One region of the Plantactinospora soyae genome, then DNA from elsewhere that is predicted to be linked to it. Evidence: riboswitches for the same ligand, from Rfam matches in the RefSeq annotation. Region 1 holds a riboswitch; the other holds the start of a gene.
The links. A riboswitch is a leader RNA that binds a small molecule or an ion and turns the genes downstream of it on or off. The one in region 1 is predicted to bind thiamine pyrophosphate.
Positions count from the first base shown of each region.

Region 2: linked by a shared signal. The riboswitch ahead of H4W31_RS42025 (ECF transporter S component) and the one ahead of thiE (thiamine phosphate synthase) in region 1 are both predicted to bind thiamine pyrophosphate.

Region 1 is NZ_JADBEB010000001.1:858,903-863,013, forward strand. It holds gene thiS (sulfur carrier protein ThiS) at 4-204, opposite strand; partial or broken gene thiO (glycine oxidase ThiO) at 333-1,421, opposite strand; partial or broken gene thiE (thiamine phosphate synthase) at 1,520-2,140, opposite strand; TPP riboswitch at 2,135-2,244, opposite strand; gene H4W31_RS03750 (ThuA domain-containing protein) at 2,645-4,111, shown strand, end outside.
Region 2 is NZ_JADBEB010000001.1:9,633,240-9,637,350, forward strand. It holds gene H4W31_RS42005 (RNA polymerase sigma factor) at 1-333, opposite strand, end outside; gene H4W31_RS43605 (hypothetical protein) at 407-592, opposite strand; gene H4W31_RS42015 (DUF6328 family protein) at 940-1,452, opposite strand; gene H4W31_RS42020 (sugar isomerase domain-containing protein) at 1,709-2,458, opposite strand; TPP riboswitch at 2,578-2,683, shown strand; gene H4W31_RS42025 (ECF transporter S component) at 2,759-3,349, shown strand; gene H4W31_RS42030 (ABC transporter ATP-binding protein) at 3,394-4,111, shown strand, end outside.

The DNA of each region.
Region 1 (4,111 bases):
CCGTCACCCGCCCTGGGCCGCGGTCAGCACCTCGACCCGGTCCCCGTCCCGGAGCTGTCGGGTCGGCCAGCCGCCCCGGGGCACCACCTCGCCGTTCACCGCGACCGCCACGCCCTGATGCGCACCGGTGATTCGTTCCACCAGGTCCGCCACGGTCAGTTCGCCGGGCAGCCGTTGCCCGATCCCGTTCACGGTCAGCTCCACCGCGTCCTCCCCACCCTGGTCGCTTCGTCCTGCGGCACCGATCCGGCGCCGGGCCCCGATCCCCCGTCGATCCCTGGTCCGCCGTCGATCCCCGGTCCGCCGTCGATCCCCGAACCGGCACCGGGCTCGGCGCCGGCGTCGAACCGGCCCGGGGACAGCGGCGCGAGCACCGGATCCGGTACCCCGGTGGCGATCAGGTCGGCGATCAGGTCGGCGGTGACCGGGGTGAGCACGATGCCGTGCCGGTAGTGCCCGGCCGCCACGACCACCTCCGGCCGGCCCGGCATCCGGCCGAGCAGCGGCGCGTTGTCCGGCGTACCGGGGCGCAGCCCGGCGCGCGCCTCCACCAGCTCGTACTCGGCGATCTCCGGCAGCAGGTCGGTGGCGGCACGGAGCAGTTCCAGCACCGCCCCGGCGGTGATCCCGAGGTCGCCGCGCTCCTCCACGGTGGCGCCGACCACCACCTCGCCGTCGGCCCTGGGCACCAGGTAGACGCCCTGGCCGTCGACGCGGCCCCGGATCACGTGCCGGAAGCCGGGCGGGGCGCCACCGGGTGCCCGGAGCCGGAGGACCTGACCCTTGACCGGCCGGACCGGCAGTCCGGTCAGGGCCGCCGTACCGCAGCCGGCCGCCACCACGGTGACGTCCGCGTCGGCTGCCACGTCGGCGAGTCGGTGGACCGGCCGAGGCAGCAGCGTCGCCCCGGCCCGCCCGGCCGCGACCCGCAGCGCGGCCACCAGCCGGCGCGGGTCCACCTGGTGGTCGCCGGGGGCGAACGCGCCGCCGCGCAGCCGGGTGGCCAGCAACGGCTCGCGGGCCCGCAGTTCCGTCGGCCGTAGCGGCGTCACCGGCAGGCCCAGTTCCCGCTGGTACGTCCATTCCCGCTCCGCCTCGGCCAGGTCGTCGCCGGTGAGCGCCACCGTCAGCGTCCCCTCGGTGCGGTAGCCGAGGTCGAGGCCGGCGTACTCGGCGAGTTCGGCGGCGAAGCCCGGCCAGCGTGCCGCCGACTCCACGAGCAGTCCGGTCAGCACCCGCTCGCCGAAGTGCGACTCCGCGACCGGGGCCAGCATTCCGGCGGCGACGTCCGAGGCCCCGGAGCCGGGCGCGGGGTCGTACACGCTGACCCGCATCCCCCGGGCGGCGCAGCGCCAGGCGATGGCCAGTCCGATCGGACCGGCGCCCACCACCGCCACCTCTGGCCGTGCGCCGCCTACCATCCCGCCGCTCCGGCACCGCGCCGGTAGACCGGGGAACCTTCCCGGGGCGTCGGCCCCGGAAATGGTCCCCGGTCCCGGGGTGCCGGAGGTGGTGGTGCGGTGAGCGCGGCCAGCAGGTCGGCGGTGGCCCGGGCCGGATCGGCGGCCGAGGAGACCGCCCCGACCACCGCCACCCCGTACGCCCCGGCGGCCAGCAGGGCCGGAATCCGGTCCGGGGTGACGCCGCCGATCGCGATCACCGGTACCGGGACGGCCGAGGCGACCCGGCGGACCCCTTCCGGGCCGATCGGCGTAGGCAGGCCGTTCTTCGTGCTGGTGGCGTGGCACGGGCCGACGCCGAGGTAGCTGGCTCCGGCCGCGACCGCCGCCGCCCCCGTCTCCGGGTCGCGGGCCGTCGCGCCGAGCACCGCCGTGGGGCCGAGCACCCGGCGGGCGGCGTGCACCGGCAGGTCCCGGGCGCCGACGTGCCCGCCGGCCGCCCCGATCGCCAGGGCGAGGTGTAACCGGTCGTTGACCAGGCAGGACGCCCCGACGGCGGCGCACCGGGCGGCGACCGCGACGGCCAGCTCGTACGCCGTCCGGTCGTCGACGTCGTCCTCGACGCGTACCTGCACGACCAGTTCGGGACCGGCGACCGACAGCGCCGCCTCGACCACGGCGAGTGGCTCGCGCCCCGGCCGGCTGTCGGTGATGAGGTGAAGTCGTCCGATGGAGAACACGGCAACACTCCTCCCTGCGCCGGCATTACCCGGATCAGGTTCGACGGTCGGGGGCTGGTAGCCCCCCTCTCAGCCCGGTTCACCGGGCTCCCGTGGGTTACTTGTCGGCGAGCGTACGTCGCCGGTAACGGTGCCGTAAAGGGCAGTGACCCATCGCACAGGGTGAACCCCTGACCACGGATCGCCGTGCCAACCCGGCCAGACCCCACCCAGGGGGATTTGTCTGTCCTATCCGGATGATTCGTTCTCGTTGCTCAACCGTTACCGGAATAACCTCGTCGCCGTATTCCGGCGGGCCAGTCGCCGGCCCTAGTTTTGCTCAACGACAAGGCAAATTCCGCGGTCGGGGCCTCGGCGGGCACCGACCGTTTCCCGCACCCGTGGCGGCCTTCGGCGAACCGACCCGGGATCCCCGCTGTCCTCATCGGACGAAGGAGATCCTTCGTGTCCAGCCCGCACCGCTATCGCGGTACCCTCCCCTCTTCCCGTCTCCGACACAGACCCATGCGTGGCCTGCTCGGCGCCTTCGCGGCGGTGGCCCTCAGCACGACCGTGCTGGTCGCCACCCCGCACGCCGCCTCGGCCGCGCCGGTCGCCCTGCCCGCGCCGGCACAGGTACAGGCACAGGCCGACCCCTTCTCCGTGCTGGTCTTCTCCAAGACCGCCGGCTTCCGGCACGACGCCATCCCGGCCGGCATCGCCGCCATTCAGCAACTCGGCGCCGACAACGGGTTCACCGTGGACGCGACCGAGGACGGGGCGGCGTTCACCGACGCCAACCTGGACAAGTACCAGGCGGTGATCTGGCTCTCCACCACCGGTGACGTGCTCGACCCGGACCAGCAGGCCGCGTTCGAGCGCTACGTCCAGGCCGGTGGCGGATACGCCGGGGTGCACGCCGCCTCGGACACCGAGTACAACTGGCCCTGGTACGGCGAACTGGTCGGGGCGTACTTCGCCTCGCATCCGGCCAACCAGCAGGCCACGATCAAGGTCGAGGACCACGCGCACGAGTCCACGAAGACGTTGCCGGACGAGTGGTCCCGGTACGACGAGTGGTACAACTTCCGCGACAACCCGCGCGCCGACGTACACGTGCTGGCCTCGCTGGACGAGACCAGCTACGCCCCCGGCGCGGGTGCGATGGGCGCCGACCACCCGTTCGCCTGGTGCCAGGACTACGACGGCGGCCGGGCCTGGTACACGGCGGGTGGGCACACCCAGCAGTCGTACGCCGAGCCGGAGTTCCTGGCCCACCTCCTCGGTGGCATCCAGACCGCGGCCGGTGCCGTGGAGGCCGACTGCTCCGCCTCGCTGACCAGCAGCTTCGAGAAGATCAGCCTGGACAGCAACACCAACAACCCGATGGAGCTGGACGTCGCGCCGGACGGGCGGGTCTTCTACATCGAGCGGGACGGCCGGGTCCAGATCATCAAGCCGGACACCGGCACCACGGTCACCGCCGCCGACCTCGACGTCTTCACCGGCAACGAGGACGGGCTGATCGGCATCCGGCTGGACCCCGGCTTCGCCACCAACAACTGGGTGTACCTCTACTACGCCCCGAACGGCGGCGGGCCGCGCAACCACCTGTCCCGGTTCACCGTCACCGGTGACACCGTCGACCTGGCCAGCGAGAAGGTGGTGCTCCAGGTCGACACCCAGCGCAACACCTGCTGCCACGCGGGCGGCAGCATGGCGTTCGACGGCGAGGGCAACCTCTACCTGGCCACCGGCGACAACACCAACCCGTTCGAGTCGAACTCGTTCGCCCCGATCGACGAGCGGCCGGGCCGGCAGGACTTCGACGCCCAGCGCAGCTCCGGCAACACCAACGACCTGCGCGGCAAGGTGATCCGGATCCATCCCGAGGTGGACGGTTCCTACACGGTTCCGGCGGGCAACCTCTTCGCACCGGGGACCGAGAAGACCCGGCCGGAGATCTACGCGATGGGCTTCCGGAACCCGTTC
Region 2 (4,111 bases), 8.8 Mb from region 1:
TTCCGGCGGCACCTCCTCCAGGCACAGCTCCACGTCCTGGCGGTACCGTCGCCGCAGGACCAATAATTTGTACCGCGCGGTCTTGTACATCCAGGCCAGCGGCTTCTCGTAGTCGCGGATCTGCTCCCACTTGTCCCGGGCGGTGATGAACGCTTCCTGTACGGCGTCCTCGACCAGCCCACGGTCTGCGCACTGGCTCGACAGAAAGCGCTCGACCTGGACGATGTTCTGCTGACAGAACTCCTCGAAGCTCAGATCCGGCTCCGTCTGCCCCCGGTCCCCCAACCGGGCGGCCGACTCGGCCCGCACCATCGCGTTGTCCCCACTCCTCATGCCGCCACCTCGCTGCGCTCGGCGTCGTCATGAGATCTCAACCTGAGCCAACCGATTCGCTCGCTGCGCTCGTTCATGCCGCCCTGCTCCCGCCTGTTCGACGGGAGCCGTACAGTTCCAGGCCACGAAGTTCGACGATCCGGTGTCCGTCCCGGTCCCGCTCGTCGATCCGTACGTCCGCCTGCGCACCGCCGGCAAGCCGGATCAGACCCGTGGTCCGGGCCTGGGTCCGCGCCGACCATTCCCGCTCAGACTGCATCCGCGTCCGGTGTCGGATGTAGCCGCGCAGCAAACCTCCGAGCCCTAATCCCCCGATCAGGCCCACCACGGCCGCTGCCACCGAACTCCCGGTCGACAGCCCCCCCAGCAAATCTGCCATCCTCGCCTCTCGCCATCCGTAGTTACCGTGCCGCGTATAACTCTCCGTCAAGGCCGTCGGCGTAGGGGGCGACCCGCTGGGGCGAAGATGGCAATGATCAAAAAAGCGTTGCCTAGCTGGGAGACTTCCGCTGATCAGACAACGTAGACAGGCCGATCATAGGAGTATGGCTACTGTCCAGTATGGATTGCACAGAGTAACTTCCGGCTCAGTTGAGCGTGGTCAGTTCAGGAGCGCGGCAGGTAATCGCGGTCCGGAAGCTCGTCCTCGTCGTCATCGTCCTCGCCCTCGGTCCAGTTGCGGCGCATGAACGGCAGGGCGGCCCAGAACGTCAGGAACCACAGGCCCGTCAGCCCACTGAGTACGAACGCCACCGGGCGGGGCAGGATGAAGTCCGTAATCAGCAACACCGAACTGACCATCGCGATCAGCATGAACGCCAGGCCACCGGTGGCCATGCTGTGCGCGTACCGGACCAACTCGGGCTTGCGCCCCTGCCGGAACAGTGCCCGGTGGAACGCGACCGGCGAGATGATCAGTGCGGTGGCCGCGGCGGCGGCGAGCAGCGCGACGACGTAGGTGTCCTTCTGGAACTCCGTGGCCCTCGGGAAGCCGTTGCTGAACGGCAGCGTGAGCAGGAACGCGAAGAGGATCTGCACCCCGGTCTGCGCCACCCGCAACTCCTGCAACAGGTCGGCGAAATTCCGCTGCCAACGCTGCTTTTCGGTCTCCACGGCCACCCGGGCACCTCCCGCCACTGATCGGGCCGATCCCGATCAAGTTCGGAGCAGTTTGCCCCGCGCGGCCGAAAGTGAAACGCGAGTCGGATTCGTCGCGTGCTCCCATCATGCGGTCTGCTCCGGATGGCCCACCCGCGCGTCCCCGGTCCGGCCGTCCCGCGGCATCCCCCGCCCGCGCGTCCCCGGGCCGAGCGTCCCCGGCATCCCCCGTCGGCGCGTCCCCGGTCCGGGCGTCCAGTGTCCGCGCCTTCGCGGGTCAGGCGCCCCGGCGGATCCGACCCGAGTAACGGGCCTCCAGGGCGTTGTTGTGCCCGTCGCTGTCCGGGATGTTCGCCGAGAGGTAGACCGGCGGCGTCTCTCCCGCCTCGACCAGCCGGCGGACCACCTCCACCACGATCTGCTGGGCGAGCAGCGCGGCGGTGATCGACGACACCGCACCGACCGCGCCGCCACCGGGCAGCGGCAGCGTCGCGTCGCCGTACGGAGCGCCGTTGTCGAGCACCACGTCGGCCAGGTCACCGAGCTTGCGGCCGGACGGATGCCGGGACGGCACCCCGTCGGAATGCTCCCGGGAGGTGATCGCGATCAGCCCGTGCCCGCGCTCCTTCACCAGTGCCGCGAACTCGACGATGGTGCCGTTCACGCCCGAGTTCGAGGCGATCACGAAGACGTCCCGGGGGTCGATCGGGGAGAGCTCGTAGAGCCGGTGCGCCACCGTCGGATCCCGCTCCAGGGTGGGACCGAGGATCTCGATCGACTCACCACCGCGCAGTACCAGGTCCCGTAGCGCGATCCGGTTCGTCGGCACCAGGCCGCCGGCCCGACCGGCGATCTCCATGGCCAACGCCTCCGAGTGGCCGGTGCCGAACGCCTGCACCACGCCCCCGCCCCGGAGGGCAGTCGTGATCAGGTCGGCCGCCCGGCGTACGCCGTCCCGCTGGCCGGCCGCCACCCGCCCGATCGTCTCGGTCACCACGTCGAGATAGCCCTGTGCGCTCAGTGTCACGAATCCTCCGATTTACTGGGCCGCCCAGCCTAACCGGGGCAGGGTGTCGACCACCACATCTGGCCGCCCCACCGCTATCGGCAGGGTCCGATCCGGTGCTAGCGTCTGCGAAACAACTGCACATCCGACAGGGGAGCGCACAGCGCTGAGAGTGCGGGTCACACCCGCAGACCCTCGAACCTGATCTGGGTAATGCCAGCGCAGGGAGTTCGGTCGAGTCTCCAGCCGCGCCGTAGTCCGGACAATCCGGACTGCGGCGTGCGTCCTGCCTGGTTCGCTGCGCGACTGGGAGGCAAGATCATGAAGCAATCCAGCGACACCCGATGGCGCACGGTCGACATCGTCGTCGCGTCGGTCATCGCCGTCGCGTTCGGCGTCATCTTCTGGGCCTGGAACATGGTCTGGAGCGCCACCGAGGGCGCCTTCACCTTCTTCCCGCCGGCCCAGGCGGTCATCTACGGCGTCTGGCTGCTGCCCGGCGTACTCGGTGGGTTGGTGATCCGCAAGCCCGGCGCCGCGCTGTACTGCGAGTTCGTCGCGGCCTTCGTCTCGGTGCTGCTCGGCAGCCAGTGGGGCATGGTCGCCATCCTCCAGGGACTCGCCCAGGGTGTCGGCGCGGAGGCGGCCTTCCTCGCCGTCCGCTACCGCTCCTTCCGGCTGCCGGTGGCGATCGGATCCGGGGCCCTCGCCGGGCTCGCCGCCGCCCTCTTCGACCAGTGGCGCTACTACTCCGAGCTCGACTTCGACTCGTTCCGGCTTCCGGTCTTCCTGCTCACGGTGGTCAGCGCGGCCGTCGTGGCCGGGGCCGGCAGTTGGGGGCTGACCCGGGCGCTGGCCCAGACCGGCGTACTGGACCGGTTCCCCGCCGGTCGCGAACGTACCGCCGTCTAGCCGGCGGCGGAACAGGGCGAGGAGTCGGACGAGACGGTGCTGCGATGAGCGCGGTCGAACTGCGCGGATTCGGGTGGCGGCATGCCGGGCGGCGGGCCTGGGCGGTCCGCGACGTCGACCTGCGCGTCGAGCACGGCGAACGGGTACTGCTGCTCGGCGCCTCCGGAGCCGGCAAGAGCACCCTGTTGGCCGCGCTCGGCGGGCTGCTCGCCGAGGACTCCGGCGAGCAGGAGGGCACCGTCGAGATCGACGGGCTGGACCCCCGCAAGGCCCGGGAACGGGTCGGCATCGTCTTCCAGGACCCGGAGACCCAGCTGGTGATGGCCCGGGCCGGCGACGACGTGGCGTTCGGGCTGGAGAACAGGGGCGTACCGGCGGCGGAGATCTGGCCCCGGGTCGAGTTGGCGCTGCGCCGGGTCGGCTTCCCCTACGGACTCGACCGATCGACGGCGGCGCTCTCCGGCGGTGAGCAGCAACGGCTCGCCCTGGCCGGCGTACTCGCGCTCCGGCCCGGCCTGCTGCTACTCGACGAGCCGACCGCCAACCTGGATCCGGCCGGCGCGTCGCTGGTCCGCGATGCGGTGGACGCCGCGATGGACGACGACACCACGCTGATCCTGGTCGAACACCGGGTGTCGGAGGCCCTGCCGCTGGTCGACCGGGTGGTGGTACTGGAGCCCGGTGGCGGGGTGCGGGCCGACGGGCACCCGGAGGCGGTCTTCGCGGCGCACGGGCCGGCGCTGGCCGCCGCCGGGGTCTGGG